DNA from 2 places in the Streptococcus tangpeifui genome. Region 2 is predicted to be linked to the other one. Evidence: predicted binding sites of a transcription regulator. Region 2 holds the regulator's gene; the other holds the start of a gene.
The links. The regulator Rex, encoded in region 2, represses fermentation and respiration genes when NADH is low (regulators of the CRP and FNR family bind a similar motif). The targets are predictions, from matches to a motif close to TTGTGAANTANTTCACAA.

Region 1: the regulator Rex is predicted to act here: its motif matches at 7,487-7,504, upstream of adhE (bifunctional acetaldehyde-CoA/alcohol dehydrogenase).

Annotation. Positions count from the first base shown of each region.
Region 1 is NZ_CP172427.1:2,011,257-2,020,881, reverse strand. Features, by position in the region: gene ACFSN5_RS09320 (MFS transporter) at 994-2,394, opposite strand; gene ACFSN5_RS09315 (TetR/AcrR family transcriptional regulator) at 2,573-3,217, shown strand; gene def (peptide deformylase) at 3,246-3,860, opposite strand; gene ACFSN5_RS09305 (Crp/Fnr family transcriptional regulator) at 3,939-4,592, opposite strand; gene ACFSN5_RS09300 (MFS transporter) at 4,682-5,866, shown strand; gene ACFSN5_RS09295 (hypothetical protein) at 6,237-6,608, shown strand; gene rpsO (30S ribosomal protein S15) at 6,896-7,165, shown strand; gene adhE (bifunctional acetaldehyde-CoA/alcohol dehydrogenase) at 7,642-9,625, shown strand, end outside.
Region 2 is NZ_CP172427.1:945,801-955,425, forward strand. Features, by position in the region: gene ACFSN5_RS04350 (DeoR/GlpR family DNA-binding transcription regulator) at 1-522, shown strand, start outside; gene pfkB (1-phosphofructokinase) at 519-1,430, shown strand; gene ACFSN5_RS04360 (PTS fructose transporter subunit IIABC) at 1,427-3,385, shown strand; gene radC (RadC family protein) at 3,516-4,211, shown strand; gene ACFSN5_RS04370 (gamma-glutamyl-gamma-aminobutyrate hydrolase family protein) at 4,359-5,051, opposite strand; gene ACFSN5_RS04375 (redox-sensing transcriptional repressor Rex) at 5,264-5,902, opposite strand; gene ACFSN5_RS04380 (DUF1831 domain-containing protein) at 6,028-6,390, opposite strand; gene ACFSN5_RS04385 (cysteine desulfurase family protein) at 6,395-7,516, opposite strand; gene ACFSN5_RS04390 (ribose-phosphate diphosphokinase) at 7,520-8,485, opposite strand; gene ACFSN5_RS04395 (CYTH domain-containing protein) at 8,654-9,238, opposite strand; gene ACFSN5_RS04400 (GTP pyrophosphokinase) at 9,375-9,625, shown strand, end outside.

The sequences.
Region 1 (9,625 bases), 1.1 Mb from region 2:
TAAAGCAATAGAAAAGAGAGTGGGACAGAAGTCAATTTTTTATATAAATTGACTTCGTCGTCCCACCTCTGCACAGTTGATTAGGATGGCCGCTAACAATTGCGGAGTAGTTAAACAGTCCAGTGGACTGTTTAAGGGGGTACCTGAAATGCCAAGATAAAGACTCCCAATTACTGCGTCAAACTGTTATTACTGAAAAAATAGAAGGCTGGAATATTTTTTTCCAGCCTCTTTTTGAAAGCTGAAAACATCTTCCAGCAAGTAGAATTAGAAAGATTTCAAGATTTTTGAAACCATCAAACGGGTACTGTACTCCTCTACTTTATTGTTTTACATAAGAAAGGTAAACAAGATAGCTACTAGATTATTGAAAAGACAGAGGCTGTAGCCTATTCATCACAGTTACAAAACCAATCACAAATCTCCTGTCTTCGTAAATACTTTGGACTTCTGGAGAAGGAAACAAGGAAGGTTGATGAAAAGTTGGAGAAAACCAAAAAGTAGAGAGGCAAAGCCCCTACCCTCCAATCATTTTGGCCAGCTATCACAACTTAAAAGCCTTTTAAGAAGGCATTGCAGGAAATATCTTTTTCAACCATAGGAGCAAATCACAGGTAAAAAAGATGGGGTAAAGGCAAAGGGCATGCCAAGTTTAATGCTGCCTGACTAGCCGAGGTCGTTGTAGGGCTAGCCATCCTCATCACAAAGCCACCGATAGATAAATTTAACAGCTAATAACACCGCGATACCAAAGACGTAAAGACCATATATGTCCCATCTAATCTTTTTACAGTTTCTAGGTCCTTGTAATAATTAGAGAAACAGCCAAACTAAGGCGGCAAAGACGACTGAACTCAAATTAGCGACTAAAGCTGGTTCAATTTGTAACAAGTGCTCATGAGTCATAAATAGAATTTGAACCAAGTAGTCAAGAACGAGAAAGGCAGGGACTAAGACAAGCTATTTTATCTTATTTCTAGAGAGTTTTTGATCTTATTTTTTATCAGCCACCCCTTTGAGATAGTCTTTTCTCCTAGGGAAGAGGAGGGTCAAAGCCAGCATCAGAATCATGAAAGGAATCCAAATCTTGTAGATGGAGATATAGGCATCTGCCATAGTGCTTGGTGTATAGAGCTTTAGGGCCTTAAGATTATTGGTCGCCATAGAAATGAAGACAGAAACGGCTAGAACAGAGCCGATTTGACGGACAACTCCAAGAACACTTTGGGAGGAAGTTAAGAGCTCCCCTTGCAGACTGGAGGCCGCCAAGACATTGACAGGACCAGCAATAGTCCCAAAGCCGATACCGAGAATAATAGTAGCAGCAGTCATTTCCCAAGTCTTGGCAGGGTTAACGGTGACTAGTAAGCCATAGGAAAGGAGGATGCTCCCCAAACCGATTAGGACCAAAATCCGTGGGCCTAGCCTATTGATGAGCAGGCTTCCTAGGCCACCAAAGATGAAGACAATGATGGACATAGGTAAGAGAATGAGAGCTGCACCAAGCTCCGCCTTACTTTGCACATTGGTGAAGTAGGTTGGGAGAATAACGAGCACACCGACATAGAAGAACTGCACGACCGTGGCTATAAAGGTGGAGGCAGAGAACTCTCGGAATCTAAATAGATTAAGGTTAATCATAGGGTGCTCAATCCGCTTTTCCAGAGAAATAAAGATGATAAGAGCTATGAGGAAGACAAGAAAACATGCCAAACTTTTAACATCCCAAAATCCCCAGTCACGAATTTTAATGATACCAAGGGAAGCAGCAAAGAGACTCATCATAGAAAGGAGACTACCTATCCAGTCAATCTTGGTTGAAATTCGTTCGTCATTGCGAAAATGATAAGTAAAGCAAATAAGCAAAAAAGCGAATAGAACAAAGGGGAGATTGATAAAGAAAATCCAATGCCAAGACAGACTATCTGTTAAGAATCCACCGAGAGTAGGACCGATAGCGGCAGCTCCTCCTTGGGTCAGGCCTAAGGCAGCAACGACCTTAACCCGATCCTCAATGGACCAAGTGGAAATACCTAAGGTATTTCCAACGGGCAAGAGAATGGCAGCTCCAAAACTGGCAATGAGACGGCCGACCAGCAGCCAATTAAACCCTGCTGAAAAACCAGATATTAAACTGCCGCAGCCAAAGAGGCAGAGACCAAGTGCAAAGAAATGTCCCTTGCCGTAAATATCGGCGAGCTTACTTAGGGGGATAGTAAAACTGGCAAAAATAATAGTGTAAATATTGATAGCCCAAGACAGTCTGTCCAAGCCGATGTTAAAACTTTTCTGAATAGCTGGAATAGTGATATTCATGATGGTGGTATCTAGCATCACCAGAAAAACTCCCAGACACATGGCCAGTGTCAGTAAAATCTTTTTCAATTTAGTCATAATGACCTCCTTTTTGTGTTCACACAAATATGAGCGATTGCTCATATTTTAGACATATTATAGTCTCACTTAGGAATCTTGTCAAGACAAAAAATGAGTCAATGCTCATGTTTTTAAGGTATTTGAGTAGCTCCATCATGTGCTATAATAGGAGTAGCTTTGATAAAGAGGAAATCACATGATAGAAAAAAAGGTTCGCTCTCCTCGGCAGGAGAGAAGCATTGAAAAACGAGAAAAAATTTTAAGGATAGCTAAGGAGCTGTTTTCAGAAAAAGTCTATTTTAATGTGACAACCAACGAAATTGCCAAGACGGCTGGTCTGTCTGTTGGGACTCTCTATTCTTATTTTGCCAGCAAGGAAGATATTTTAATTACGCTCTTGGAACGCTACAATCACGCCTTTATCGATAAGATTTTTACGGAACTCAGCACCAAGGAGTCTTTAGACCTGTTTGCTCAGGCTCCTAAAAAATGGCTGCATTCTCTGGTAGAGCAATTGCTGCGGGTAGAGGATACAAAATTTCATGCCCAGATCGAAATGCTGGCTTATGCGGTTCCTCAAGCCAAATCTCTTCTTGAAGAGCACAATGAGAAAATAAAAACTCTGACTTATCAATGTTTCTTGGATTACCAAAACAAGCAATCAGATATTAGTCTCAAAACCTTGTCACTTGTAGTCTTTGACTTTATATCCGCCTTGGTTGATGAGCTACTCTACCATGATCATAGCCCAAAAGAATTTGAACAGATAAAAAAGACTGGTATCGACAGCCTTTACCTAATTATAGATACTTATTTAAGTGAACCCCAAAACAAGCCCTGACTTTATTAGCCAGAGCTTGTTTGTTTTTTTATTGAATAATCAGCATGCCTTCCTTTATTTCGAAAGGATTGTTTTCATTGATGCGATCGTAGAACATGATACCGTTAGTGTGGTCAATTTCGTGTTGAACCACCATGGAGTTGTAGCCTCGAAGTTTGACTTTTTGTTTATTACCGTTTTTATCAAGATACTCAACAGTCACCCGTGAATGGCGAACAACGTAACCGGGGACCTCACGGTCGACAGAGAGACAGCCTTCACCATCGGCTAAGGCTGCATCCTGTACAGAGTGGGACACTATACGAGGATTGTACATAATTTCCTGCAGACTATAGGGTTGAGCTGGCGGATTGCCTTCTTCGTCTTCAGGATTAGGGACTAGAACAGCGATAATCCGTTTAGAAATGTCTAGTTGAGGAGCTGCCAAACCAACCCCCCCTCGAAGGCCCATTTTTTCAGCCATAGCAGGATCTTGTGAATTCTTGAGAAACTGCATCATTTTTTCGCCTAGAATAATATCTTCATCAGAGAGCGGTAATTCCACATCCTTGGCAACTGCTCGTAATGTTGGATTTCCTTCACGGATAATATCGGACATATCAATCAGATGACTGGCCTTAATGATTTTTTCTTGTGGTGACATGATTAAACCTCTTTAAATGTAAAATTTATACTTGAATTCAGTATAGCACGAAAAAATGGAGAAAGAAAGATTGGGACACTAGTTTCGAATACTAGCTATTTCTAACTGTGAACGATCGATAATTTTATAAGTCTTAAAAGCAATCTTTTTTATAATGCCTCGATCCTGCAATTGCTTGACCACTCGGCCGAGGTGGCGGTAGGAAGTCCCGAAGACATCGGCTAAAACACTGGGGTGTAACTGAAAGATGTTATCGACCTCCTGAGCCAGAATATAAGTAGCCAAGCGCTCCTTGACGGAATAGGAAATATTGGTCGAAGAGATGATGTTTTGTTGCTCCAATTTTTGGGCAAGCTGGCGACCGATCTGATAGAGAAAGAGAGGATCTTGGTAGAGCTGATCACGGTTGGTCAGGGGTAACTGGATGATTAGGCTAGGCTTTAGGGCTATGACAGATGAGACACTGACCTCGCTAGTCATCAGCTCAATATCACCGATAAGGGTTGGTTGTTCCTGAGTTTCTAAGATATGTTCCTTACCATTAAAGAGCCGCCGAACAATCTTAATGTGGCCTTCGATAAAATAGAAGAGATGCTGTAAGTCCTGCCCTTGCTGGCAGATAGCCTGTCCCTTGTCGTAGGTCACAATCTGGAGTTGCTTAATATAGTGCTGAGGGAAAATACGATCTAGCTGGTATTTGTTTAGGTAGTATTCTAAGGACTTTTTTGCCATAGCGACCTCTTTTTAGGACCTATGTCCTATTTTTCTTTTCTAATTTTCATTATACTGGTATCATTACTGTTTTTCAAGAAGGAATTATTATGAAAATGACGATGGAGAAAATCAGCCTCTTGGCCTTATCCCTGATGCTGGTTTCAACCTATGCGATCTCTCCAGCCCTACCGGAGATGATTCATTATTACAGCCAGAGGGGGATTAGTCCTGACCGAGTGGAACTGCTTGTTTCCCTGCCTTCCTTTGCTATTATTGCGGTCCTATTGATAACGCCTTGGATCAGTCGGGCCTTTTCTGAACGCTTGATTATTGTCAGCGGTCTTTGTTTGCTTTCGCTGGGAGGCTTTTTCCCTTTAATTAATCAAACCTATAGCCTGGTTTTTCTCTCACGCCTGGTTTTGGGGTTTGGGATTGGTCTCATCAATGCCCGTGCTATCAGTATTATCAGTCAACGCTTTACAGGACGAGACCGCATCAAAATGCTGGGCCTTCGTGGATCAGCAGAAGTCCTAGGCTCAGCTCTTTTTACCTTTATAGCAGGTCAATTACTGAATTTTACATGGTCGGTAACTTTTGCAATTTATGCGCTAGGTTTCCTTATCTTGGGGCTTTACTTGGCATTTGTTCCTCGATCACCTGAGTTAACGCCTGTCCAGCAAGAGCCTGTTAAAGATAAAAAGCAAATAAAAACTGATCATTTAAGTCCTCGTCAATTGCTGTATATTTTATCCCTTGCCCTCTATGCAGGTTTTGTTATCCTTATTAATTCGGCTAATACTCTGAGAATTCCTCTCGTTGTGACCCAGTACGGATTGGGCAGTGCCCAGCAGGCCAGCCTGATTCTCAGTTTGATGATGCTGATGGGGATTGTGGCGGGAACATTCTTTAGCAGCTTAGTGGAGTTCCTTGGCCGCTCTTTGATGAGTCTAGTTGTCTTCATTTTGGGCTTGGGACTTCTTATCATGTGGCTGGCCCCCAATATTATTATTTTGGGCTTAGGGGCTCTTCTGACAGGCTTTGTCTATAGCCTAGGTGTCACCTATGTCTTCAACCTCATCTCTGAAACCATTCACAAGCGCCACCTCCATACAGCTACCACCTTGGTTCTTCTGGGCTGTAATCTGGGAGGAGCTTGTGCCTCGCTGGTTCTGCGCTTTTTTGGCTTCTTTGCCAGCGGATCGGGAGCCACTTTTGCTATTTTTGGGGGTCTGAGTATAGGACTGGGTTTAGTTCTTATGTTAAAAAATCTTTTGCTTAAGGGAAATAAATGAGGAAAACAGAATCAAAAAAATTAGAAGAGACAGGAAAAGCTGACTGTTCTAGCTAAGCACGATGAGAAATTATGACTAAAGAAAATCATACAGAAGGACCTATCGAGAAAAATCGAACAATGGCTATCCTAGGTTGGTCGTTTTAGGAGGATGTCTAGTTTGCTTGATCTTTTTGGGAGTTTTAACACTTGCTCTCTGTATAGGCAGTCGCATCGGTCTAGCTCTGCTAAGGACTCTTACTTTTGGACTGAGCCAAAATCTCATGATATTAAGAACTATATGGATGCTGATTATCAGTTCGACTGGACATTAAAGGAAGTTAAGCAATTAAAAATCAATAAAACCATTCTCAATAAAGTGCTAAAGAAACATGGGAAAGCGTCCCAAGCCAGTAGTTACGATGAAGGATAATAGTAAAATATATTTGGATTACAATAGTAACGACAATGATTGGCAGCTTGCTGTCCATTTAACCTTTGAGAAAAATGGATTTGGCAAGTACCAATTGACAGATGTCGATGGAGGCCTAGTAGCTGATGATGTTGAAACTGTCAAACAAGAAAACCCCACAATCGGCTGGTCACGAGAACAATTTAACCAGCTGATTGAAGGTGACTATGAAAACCAAGCCAAGGGTGGGACAAGTTGGAAGACCATTCAAAAAGATCATCCTTACTCAGCCCATTATCTATTTGAATACGATGACACCTCCCCAGATGCAAAAAGAGGATCCCTAAGCTAAAAGCTAGAGGTCAGGTATGGTGATGATATTGATCCCAATGGTATCGTTCTGGAATTTTTGTCCCCAGATAGTGGAAAAAATTTTTACTTGAATGAGAAATCTGGGCCAGACTCTTTTTCAGATTAACTTGTTAAGGGATGAAATTTATCTTGTCCAAATTAAAATACTTTGACAGACCTAACCCAATTTGCTAGAATGTAAGAGTCGCAAAGACAAACTAACTTCTTCTTGGTAGTAGGATTTGCCAAAGCCTACCACTCGGATGGAGCAATAAAAGGAGAAAAAATATGGCAATTTCAAAAGAGAAAAAAAATGAAATCATTGCTCAATATGCTCGTCACGAAGGCGACACTGGTTCCGTTGAAGTGCAAGTTGCAATCCTAACTTGGGAAATCAACCACCTTAATGAACATATTCAGCAACACAAAAAAGACCACGCAACTTACCGTGGTTTGATGAAAAAAATCGGTCACCGTCGTAACCTTTTAGCTTACCTTCGCCGTACCGATGTTAATCGCTATCGCGACCTCATTCAATCACTCGGACTTCGTCGGTAATAAAATGATGCTGAGGGCGATTAAAAGGTGTAGGATTTTAGGAGCCTGTTAAGGAATTTTGATTTCTTAAGACAGATTCCTAAAACCTGTTAGCCCGAGCTTGAATAACTAAGCTTAGTTTTACAACTGAGCTTATTTTTATTGTCTATCAGTCTCAAAGAAAAATAGGGAAGCAGGCAGTGAAGCAAGAAACTTCAAGCCTGCTTTTTTCTTTTTTACAGAGTTGTAGGCTCTGCAAGTCACTTTTTTAGACTTACTAACCGTTTGGTTTGATAGTTTTTTCATAGAAAGGAAAGCAGTTTATTGTATAAATTAAAAAAATCGTGAAAAAATTCACAAAAGTACTTGACATTATTTTGTAAAAGATTACAATATTAATGTGAAGAAAATCACAAACTAATTTTTTAAAAATTCTTATGTGTGATTATCTTCTTAGTCAAACATTCGTTAATGGATTATCGTTGGAGGATAAATTTATGGCAAAAGCAACTAAAACTGCAGAACTCAGTGCTGAAGAATTGGCGCAACAGTATACAGGGGAACTTGTAGACAAAGCCGTAGAAGCTGAACGTGTTTATGCAACTTACTCTCAAGAGCAAGTTGATAAAATTGTTGCAGCTATGGCGCTTGCCGGTTCAGAAGCCGCTCTTGAACTGGCGAAAGAAGCACATGAGGAAACAGGTCGCGGTGTTATCGAGGATAAAGATACTAAAAATCACTTTGCGACAGAATATGTTTATGAACGTATTAAAAATGAAAAAACGGTTGGCATTATTGGTGAAGATAAAGTAGCTGGCAGTATCCAAATTGCAGCCCCTCTTGGTGTTTTAGCTGGTATTGTACCAACAACTAACCCAACATCAACAACCATGTTCAAAATTTTGGTTGCTTTAAAGACACGCAATGCGATCGTCTTTGCCTTCCACCCATCAGCTCAAAAATGTTCAGCGCACGCCGCACAGATTCTCTACGATGCTGCGGTCAAAGCCGGTGCTCCTGAAAATATTGTTCAATGGATTGACACACCATCAATCGCTAATACCAATGCCTTGATCTCAAATAAGAAAATTGCCTCCATCTTAGCAACCGGCGGCCCCGGCATGGTTAATGCAGCTCTTAAATCTGGTAACCCATCAATGGGGGTTGGTGCTGGTAATGGTGCTGTTTATGTAGATGCAACGGCCCACCTTGATCGTGCAGTCGAAGATCTTCTTTTGTCAAAACGTTTTGATAACGGCATGATTTGTGCAACAGAAAACTCAGCAGTAGTTGAAGCTCCAATTTACAAAGAATGGCTGGCTAAAATGCAGGAAAAAGGTGCTTACTTGGTACCTAAGAAAGACTATAAAAAACTTGAAGATTTCGTCTTCAATGACAATCACGGTGTTAACGGACCCGTTGCTGGTATGTCAGCTGCCTGGATTTGTGAACACGCTGGTGTGAAATTACCAGAAGGTAAAGATGTGCTCTTGTTTGAATTGGACAAGAAAAACATTGGTGAAAAATTATCTTCAGAGAAGCTTTCTCCAATCCTTTCAGTTTATAAAGCGAAAGATCGCCAAGACGGTATCGAGATCGTGGCTGCTTTGCTTGATTATCAAGGTGCTGGTCACAACTGTGCTATCCAAATCGGTTCTCAAGCTGACCCATTCGTTACGGAATATGGTGATGCCCTTAATTCATCTCGTGTCTTGGTTAACCAGCCAGACTCAGTCGGTGGTATTGGTGATGTCTATACAGATGCACTGCAAGCCAGCTTAACTCTTGGAACAGGATCATGGGGGAAAAATTCATTGTCACACAATCTATCTACTGGCGACCTCTTGAACGTAAAAACTGTTGCGAAACGCCGTAACCGTCCTCAATGGATTCGTTTGCCAGAAAAAACTTACTACGAAAAGAATGCTATTTCTTATTTGCAAGATGCCTATGAACCAATGACACGCGCCCTCATCGTTGCCGACCCGGGGATGGTTCAATTTGGTTTTGTTGATACGGTTTATGCGCAATTAGCACTTCGTGATGAAAAAGTGGTGACCTCACTTTATGGCACCATCAAGCCAGACCCAACTCTTGGTCAAACAATTGAAATCGCCAAACAAATGCGTGACTTCAAGCCTGATACCGTTATTGCTATCGGTGGTGGTTCTGCGATTGATGCCTCTAAGATTGCTCGTTTGATTTACGAAGTATCTCTTGATCGTGAAGAAGGATGGCTTGATGCTTATGAAAATGTGAGTGAATTCTTCCTTGAATTGCAACAAAAATTCATCGATATCCGCAAACGTATTGTGAAGTTCAAACATCAAACAGAGACTCGTCTCTTCTGTATTCCAACAACATCAGGTACAGGTGCAGAGGTAACGCCGTTTGCTGTTATCACAGATGATTTCACACACGTGAAATACCCACTTGCCGACTATGAATTAACACCTCAAGTCGCTATCGTTGATCCAGAGT
Region 2 (9,625 bases):
AATGTTCAAGAGAAAAAACTGATTGCTCAGAAAGCCAAGGACCTGATTGATGATGGTGAAGTCATTTTTATTGAGGCCGGGACGACCAATGAACTTTTGGTGGACAAGTTAACGAGTCAAAATTTGACGGTGGTGACGAATTCTATCCATCATGGCATCAAGCTTGTTGAAAAGGGGATTCCTACGGTTATGATTGGGGGGAATGTTAAGATTCCTACTGACGCTAATATTGGGCCTATCGCCTTTCAGCAGATTAACCAGCTCAATTTTGATAAGGCTTTTTTGGGAACTAATGGGATTGATGGTGAGAATCTAACCACTCCCGATATTTATGAGGCAACCATTAAGCAGGCAGTCATTGCCAGCAGCAAGGAAGCCTTTGTACTGACTGATGCTACTAAGCTGGATCAGGTAGCCTTTGCTAAGTTTGCTAAACTGGAAGAGGTTACCTTGGTCATTAATCGCTCCTCTAAACCAATTGTCACTACTATAAAGGAAAAAACGAAGGTGATTGAAGTATGATTTATACCGTAACCCTCAACCCATCTATCGACTACATCGTTCGTCTGGACAGGGTCGTTCTCGGCAGTGTCAATCGCGTGGACAGCGACGATAAGTTTTCTGGGGGGAAGGGCATCAATGTTAGTCGAATTTTGCAACGCTTAGGTGTGCCTAATACGGCAACAGGTTTCTTGGGCGGTTTCACTGGCAAGTTCGTTGAAGATGGACTCAAGACTGAAAACATCCCAACAAAATTTGTTCAGGTTGATCAAGATACTCGAATTAATGTCAAAATAAAGGCAAATGATGAGACAGAAATCAATGGTGCTGGTCCTGAAATTAGTCCAGAGCAGTTGGCTGATTTGGAAGCCATTCTGGCAGGCCTTTCGGACGATGATACTGTGGTTTTTGCGGGTTCTGCCCCAAGTAATTTAGGCAACCAAGTTTATAATCGTTTGCTTCCTGTCGCTAAGGAAGCAGGCGCTCAAGTTGTTTGTGACTTTGAAGGGCAAACTCTCTTAGATTCCTTGAATTATCAACCGCTCTTGGTTAAGCCTAATAACCACGAACTGGAGGCTATCTTTGATGTCCAGCTCAGCGGCTTGGCAGATGTTGAAAAATATGCTAGAGAGATTCTAGCCAAGGGAGCTCAAAACGTTATCATTTCTATGGCAGGTGAGGGGGCTTTGTTGGTAACACCAGAAGCTGCTTATTTTGCTAAACCAATCAAAGGTCAAGTTAAAAATTCGGTTGGTGCAGGCGATTCAATGGTTGCTGGCTTCACAGGAGAATTTGTCAAATCTGGTGATCCAGTCCAAGCCCTAAAATGGGGTGTGGCTTGCGGGACATCGACCGCCTTTTCCGATGATCTAGCTAGTGTCGATTTTATCAAAGAAACTTATCAAAAAGTAGAGGTAGAAAAACTATGAAAATTCAAGATGTCTTGAGAAAAGAAGTCATGATCATGGATCTGCAGGCAACTACTAAGGAAGCTGCAATTGATGAAATGATTTCTTCCTTGGTTGACAAGGGAATTGTTACCGACTTTGATACCTTCAAAACAGGTATCATGAATCGGGAGGCCCAAACTTCAACTGGTTTGGGTGATGGTATCGCCATGCCTCACAGCAAAAATGCTGCTGTTAAGGAGGCAACGGTACTCTTTGCTAAATCAGCTAAGGGTGTTGATTATGAAGCTCTTGATGGTCAGCCAACCGACCTCTTCTTTATGATTGCAGCTCCAGATGGTGCCAATGATACTCACTTGGCTGCCTTGGCTGAATTATCTAAGTATTTAATGAAGGATGGCTTTGCTGATAAATTACGTCAAGTAACCACTCCTGAGGAAGTCATAGCAACCTTTGATGCAGCAGAAGAAGAAAATCAGGCAGAAGCTGCTGCTAAGGTTGCTCCAGCCGCTGACGATGACCAGCCACTGGTCGTTGCGGTTACTGCTTGTACCACTGGTATTGCTCACACCTACATGGCAGAAGAAGCACTGATTAAGCAAGGACAGGAAATGGGTGTTAATGTTCGAGTTGAGACCAATGGTGCTTCAGGCATCGGTAATGCCCTAACAGCTGATGAAATTAAACGCGCTAAGGGTGTTATTGTTGCTGCGGATAAGGCCGTTGAAATGCCTCGTTTTGATGGCAAACCATTGATTTCTCGCCCAGTCGCTGAAGGTATTAAAAAACCAGAGGAATTGATTAATGCTATTTTGGATGGTAAGGCAGAAACCTACCATGCGGCCGCAGGAGAAGCTAGCTCAGCTGCCGCTGATTCTGGTGAAAAGACCGGCCTTGGAGCCGCCTTCTACAAACATTTGATGAGCGGTGTTTCGCAAATGCTGCCATTCGTTATCGGTGGCGGTATCATTACTGCAATTTCTTTCTTGATTGATAATTTTATGGGTGTTCCGCAAAGTCACTTGTCAGACCTAGGTCACTATCATACTGCTGCAGCTCTATTTAATCAAATTGGAGGAGCCGCCTTCTTCTTCATGTTACCAATCTTGGCTGGCTACATCGCTTATTCAATTGCTGAAAAGCCTGGTTTAGTAGCCGGTGTTACGGCTGGTTATATTGCCAAAGTTGGTTATGCCATCAATATGATTGGTGTTGATGAAAGTAAGCTAATTCCATCCGGCTTCCTCGGTGCTTTAGTCGGTGGTTTCTTAGCTGGTGGTGTGGCTTTGATGCTGAAAAAATATGTCAAAGTCCCTCGCTCTTTGGAAGGGATCAAGTCTATCTTGCTCTTGCCTTTGCTTGGTGTTGCTATCACAGGCTTGTTAATGCTTTTAGTCAATGTACCAATGGGAGCTATCAACACAGCTTTAAGTAGCTTCTTGGAAGGTTTATCAGGAAGTTCGGCTGTACTTCTAGGCTTGATTGTTGGTGCCATGATGGCTATCGATATGGGTGGCCCATTCAATAAGGCAGCTTATGTTTTCGCTACAGGTACGTTGGCAGATCCTAATGCTCTTGCGCATGGTGGTACAGTTGTTATGGCAGCAGTTATGGCCGGTGGTATGGTTCCGCCGTTGGCAGTCTTTGTAGCCACTCGTCTTTTCCCTAAGAAGTTTAATAAGGAAGAGCGCGATTCCGGTTTGACCAATATTGTTATGGGCTTGTCCTTTATTACCGAAGGGGCTATCCCATTTGGTGCTGCTGACCCAGGTCGTGCTATTCCAAGCTTTATGGTCGGTTCAGCTTTAACAGGAGCTTTAGTTGGTGCTGCGGGTATCAAGCTTTTAGCTCCTCACGGCGGTATCTTCGTTGTTGCTTTGACAACAAACTGGTGGCTCTATCTGATCTTTGTTGCCATCGGAGCAGTTGTATCGGGTATCATCTTCGGTGCTCTCCGTAAGGAACAAGATGCTTAACTTAATGTTCAAAAATGACATCTATCTCTTCAGTTATTCATTTAACTGGAGGGATTTTTAATTTTTAAAATGTTGCGGAAAAATAGCATTTTTGCCACTGGCCTACGAATATAAAGTTAGGAGGTAGAACATGTATAGTGTAGAAATTCATGAAGAAGCTATGAGACCCAGAGAACGCCTGATTAGTCTTGGTGCAGAGAGCCTGAGCAATCAAGAGCTATTAGCCATTCTCTTGCGGACGGGAACTCGACGGCACCACGTTTTAACTCTGGCCAATAATATTTTGGAGACAGTTGATAGCTTAGCAGATTTTCGCAGTTTATCCTTGGAGGAGTTGCAAGCTATTCCAGGAATCGGTCGGGTTAAATCCATTGAGCTGAAAGCGGCCTTAGAATTCTCTAAGCGCATCAATCAAACATTGCCTGAGAAGTCAGAAAGGATTATTTCCAGTGACCGTCTGGCCAAGAAAATGATAGCAGAGTTGCGGGATAAAAGACAGGAGCATTTGATAGCTCTCTATTTAGACACTCAGAATCGCCTGATTAAAAAGCAAACTATTTTTATTGGTAGCGTTCAGCGCTCTATTGCAGAACCACGAGAGATTCTCCACTACGCTTGTCGAGTTATGGCAACATCAGTTATCGTTGTTCATAACCATCCTTCAGGACAGCCTGATCCGAGCCGTTATGATATTGTGTTTACAGAGAAAATCAAACGCTGCTGTGATGACCTTGGTTTGGCCTTTTTGGATCATATTATCGTTGGTTATGATCATTATTATAGTTTTCGGGAAAAAACAGATATTATCATTGATCTGCCCAGCTGAAAATATTGAAACTAACTTGCTAATAAAAAGACCAGGCAGTAGAAAACTGTCTGGTCAAAATGATAAGTAAGTAGCTTAGCTCTTGGGAAGCTGCTTAATGATATGAGAGGATAGCAGCCTCTTAATTTTCAATCGCTTTTTTCATGCCTATAGTTCGTTGACAAAATAGTTGAAGAGCTCTTGATCTTCCTGCCGACTGCCAATCAGATGCTCTGGATGCCATTGGACTCCTAAAAAATGGATATCAGGATGGTTGGAAGCAACGGCTTCGATGGTTGCATCTTTAGGATCCTCAGCAATAACATCAAGATAGGGAGAGAGTTCCTTAATGCTCTGATGATGGAAGGAGTTGATTGTGGTTTCAGAGCCGTAGATTTCAGCTAATTTTGTATTGGCTTTGATCGTCATTTCATGGGAGAGATAGTCAGTCGGAGCCTCCTGCCAGTGATTTTCAATGGCTTGGTTGAGGTTACCTCCCAGAGCCACATTCATTAGTTGGGTACCACGGCAAACGGAGAATATAGATTTTCTTTGACGAATAGCTTCATCGATAATGGCAAATTCAAAAATATCTCGGCGGTGAGAAAAATCATCATCTAATGCCTGTTTTGTTTCGTGATAGAATTCAGGATCAACATTTTGTCCACCAATCAATAGAATTTTATCCACCATACCAACATACTCGATAGCATCATCGATGGAACCAATAGGCAGGAGCAGAGGAATTCCACCAGCCCTTTGAACCGCTTGGACAAATCCTTTGGGAGTATAACTAGTGGTGATGTTATCGCTGTTAGGCCTTTCATTTGTTGTAATACCAATGATTGGTTTTTGCTTCATTAAGGAAAACCTCCTAGGTGGTAAAATATGAATTGAGAAAGAGATGGGACGGAAACTTGCCTCCCCACACATTGTGCTAATCTTTGAAGAGGAGCATAAGGCAGTTGAAAGGGCATATAATAGACAGTATCGCTAACTCATAAGATGACCTAGAAAAAAATCTATAAGCATCTATCTTACATGCTCTTCAATTTTATTGAACTTTAATACTTTTAGTGATTCTGATTCATAAAGAAGAGAAGTGTCTGGAGTTCACTGGTCAGATCGACGTATTGCACAAAGACACCCTCAGGCAGGTGCAAATTGACTGGAGAGAAGCTCAGTATTCCTTTGATACCAGCCTCTACTAGCTGATCAGCGACTTCCCGGGCTTTAAGACTGGGAACAGTCAGGATGGCCGTCTGGCAATTAGAGTTTTTGAGATGCTCTTTGACGGTCGAAATACCGTAGATAGGAATGCCATCGTCTGTCTTAGTATTAACCAGTTCATGATCATCCGTATCAAATGCCATTATAATTTGCATCTTATTGCGTTCATGAAAACGGTAGTGGAGCAGGGCTCGGCCCATATTCCCGCAGCCGACTAGGGCTACACTAGTGATAGAATGATCGTTAAGGATATCAGCGAAGAAATTCATCAACTTCTTAACGTCGTAACCAAATCCCCGTCTCCCTAGTTCACCAAAGTAAGAAAAATCTCGGCGAACAGTGGCTGAGTCGATTCCGATAGCTTCAGCAATTTGCTTGGAGCTGGCCTTTTCAATATTCCCTGCATTAAAGCGTTTAAAAGTTCGATAATAGAGCGATAGGCGTTTGGCTGTCGCTTTTGGAATAGATTTATCAATAACCATGATTGACTATCTCCAATCTATTTTAAAGTCAATAGTTCTAAGTTAATTGTAGAACAAGATTGTGAAAACTGCAACAAATTTGTGATAAAAAAATCCTATGTTAGCATAGGATTCTTCTATCGAAATCAAAGATTTGGACTGTCATTTTCTGTTTTCGTAAAAATATCTCGCTCGACCAAGCTATCCATCAAAAAGTAAAATTTATCTTGAATAATAGCTGTTTTGTCTGATTTAAAGATATTGACCAAGCGCAGTCCAGACTGGTCGGTGATACTGAGTTTAAAGGAAGACAAATCCTTGTGAATAGTAATTTTAACAGGGAAACCTTGTCCAGAATTGGGAACCTCTTCCAGAAGACGGTTAAGTTCGTAATGACCAAGTTTATTTGGTTCAAAAGTTGTATCTCTCAGTGTATATTTTTTAATCTTAGGACTGATGGTATAGGTATACTTACAGTCGTCCAAGTGAATAGATTTTTCAAATGCCATGGTATCATCCTATAATTTCTTTTAATTGTTTTGCGAGTTTGATTAATTCCTCAGGGGTATTGAGTTCTGACAGGCTGATGCGAATGGACTCGTCCAAGCGAGAGGAGTCGCTCCCGTAGTAGGCTTCCAAAACATGACTGGGGTCAACAGTACCAGCGGTACAGGCAGAACCCGTCGATACAGCGAATCCTGCTAAGTCTAATTGGGTTAGGAGAAGATTGTTATGGCTTCGCGGAAAACCGATATTGATGACATAGGGAAGGCTGTTATCACTCCCGTTGAGATAGTAGTCTAGGCCTTGCTTAGTCAATTCTTTTAAGAAGACATTGCGGAGGTGAGCTACTTTTTGATAGTTCCCATCTAAGTTTTGGTCGGCCTCTTTGAGTGCTTGAGCCATACCTGTAATGCCAATCATATTCTCAGTGCTAGCCCGTCTTTTATCCTCTTGCTCGCCACCGTGCAGGAGATTGTCCATGTGATGAGGTTTGGCATAGAGAAAGCCCGTTCCCTTAGGACCGTGAAACTTATGAGCAGAAGCAGAAAGGAAATCAACACCGAGTTCTTCGGGCCGAATAGCCATTTTGCCCATGGCTTGGACAGCATCAACATGAAAAACTGCCTGATGGTCAGCCAAAAGCTGGGCAAAGTCGCTTATAGGGAAAAGATCTCCGGTTTCATTATTGGCCATCATAGTCGAGACTAGGATGGTATCTTCTCTAAGGGCAGCTTTGAGCGCCTCTACAGTGAACTGATGGTTGGCATCAGGCTGGAGATAGGTCACTTGGAAACCAAATCGCTTTTCCAAATAGTCCATAACATGGAGGACTGAATGGTGCTCAATGGCAGTGGTAATCAAGTGTTTGCCCTTATCTTGATTGGCTAGAGCGTAGCCCTGAATGGCCATGTTATTGCTTTCGGTGGCTCCAGATGTGAAGATAATATTTCTAGGCTGAGTCTTTAAAGTCTTGGCTATAGTAAGCCGGTTTTCCCGCAAGAGATGGCTGGCTTGACGTCCATAGGTATGGATACTGGACGGATTGCCAAAATTGTCGGTCATAACCGCTGTCATTGCGTCGATAACACTTGGAATTAAAGGAGTTGTCGCAGCATTATCAAGATAAATCATCTCTTAATCCTCGTCTTCGGCAGTATAAGTGAAGAGTGGACTGAGTGGTTTGTGGTTGTGAATGCGAGTGATAGCATCACCAATCAGCCCGCTAGCTGAGATATAGGTAACATTGCTGCTGACTCTTTCTTTGGTAGCTACAGAGTCAGTCACTAGAATTTCTTTAATAGGAGCTGCTTCGAGAATTTCAGCGGCTCCACCGGCGAATAGACCGTGGCTGGCAACCGCATAGATTTCAGAAGCACCATTACGTTCGACAATTTTAGCCGCTTCAGCGAAGGTTTTACCGGTATTGAGAATATCATCAATCAAGATAGCCTTTTTTCCAGCGACCTCTCCGATAATGTACCCTTCTTCACGGTGAGTATCGTCTTGAGCATAGTCAACGATAGCAATTGGAGCATCTAGGTATTCTGCCAAGCTACGAGCTCGTTTGATACCTGAGTTTTTGGGGCTGACGACAACGACATCAGAACCCTTGAGTCCCATGTGAACATAGCGTTCCGCAAAGAGAGGAACCGTAAAGAGGTTATCAACTGGAATATCGAAGAACCCTTGTACTTGAACAGCGTGCAAATCAAGCGTTAGGATACGGTCAGCTCCGGCTTTGACCAACATATTAGCGACCAGCTTGGCTGTGATAGGTTCGCGCTGCTGAGCAATGCGGTCTTGGCGAGCGTAACCAAAGTAAGGTATGATGATATTGACTGAATTAGCCGAAGCCCGCTTGCAGGCATCAATCATAATTAGGAGTTCCCAGAGATTGTCATTAACAGGAAAGCTAGTCGACTGGATGACGTAGATATCATAGCCACGGACACTTTCTTCGATGTTAATCATGATTTCACCGTCGGAAAATTGCTTAGAAGCTAATTTGCTAAGCGGAATTCCAGCTGCTTGTGAGATTTTTTCTGCAATAGCAGTATTAGATGTCAGCGAAAATAATTTTGGGGTGCTAGTTTCTACCATGACAGTGTCATTCTCCTTTGAATAAGCGATAAGCTCAGAGGCTTATTGAGTGTGTAAGAAAATCAAGGGTGACTGAGGGGAGGAGTTTCCCTAGTTTTAGGCCTCGAAATCTTAGAATTTTCCTTTTATATTGTACCAAAAAAGGCTGATTTTTCCAGCCTTTTATCGCTATTTAAAAAATCTATCATTTTGTTTTAAGGTTGAGCAGAAGCGTGCTACTTTACTTTTAGCATATTTAAGATCAATGTTATTTTCTAATAAGAAGGCTTCAAAATCGACTTTGCCCTTATCAGGCTCCTCAACTTCAAGCTCTAGTTCATAATCAATTCGGCCTGCGTAATTGTTCTTATCTAGGGCCATGAGACCAATGGGAGATTCTTTTTCCCGCCGAACGGTTGTCAAGTGGCCTAAATTTTTAAGCTGGTCGCAGTCAACACCGTGCTCATGAATGAGGTCCTTAATGGCATTGTCAGGAAATTGACAAGATTCAATAATCTGTCTCGCTTCTTGGCGGCTAAGATCAATATTGTGTTCCAAGGTGCCCACCTCTTTAGGAATTTTCAGAGTTAGTTCGGCTCCCTTGTCAAAGGTACGAATACGCAGAGACAAACGCTTTTTTCGCATAATAAAGTCATCGGTATCAAAGTAGTAGTTGGTTTGGGTGATAGCCGGAATGTGTGAAAAGAGGGTCTCCATTCGATTGAACTCAGCCTTATTAAGCATGGTCTTGTATTCGATTTCCAAATGATTCATTTTGATTTTCCTTCTGTAGCCCTTTTTATGGTATAATTTTACTTAAACTAATTTTATAAAAATGTGGACTAATTGACAAGGCATGACTGTTGATTAGTCATAAGCCTAGAAAAACAGGAGTTTAAAGTAGACAAATATGGAATGGGAAGCCTTCTTAGACCCCTATATTCAGACTGTTGGTGAATTGAAAATTAAGTTTCGAGGCATTCGTAAGCAATTCCGCAAGCAGAATCGCCATTCGCCTATTGAATTTGTGACCGGTCGGGTTAAGCCAATTGAAAGTATCAAGGAAAAAATGCTTCTTCGTGGTGTTAAGGAAGAGCATTTGGCCGAGGATATGCAAGATATTGCTGGTGTGCGTATTATGGTCCAGTTTGTTGATGACGT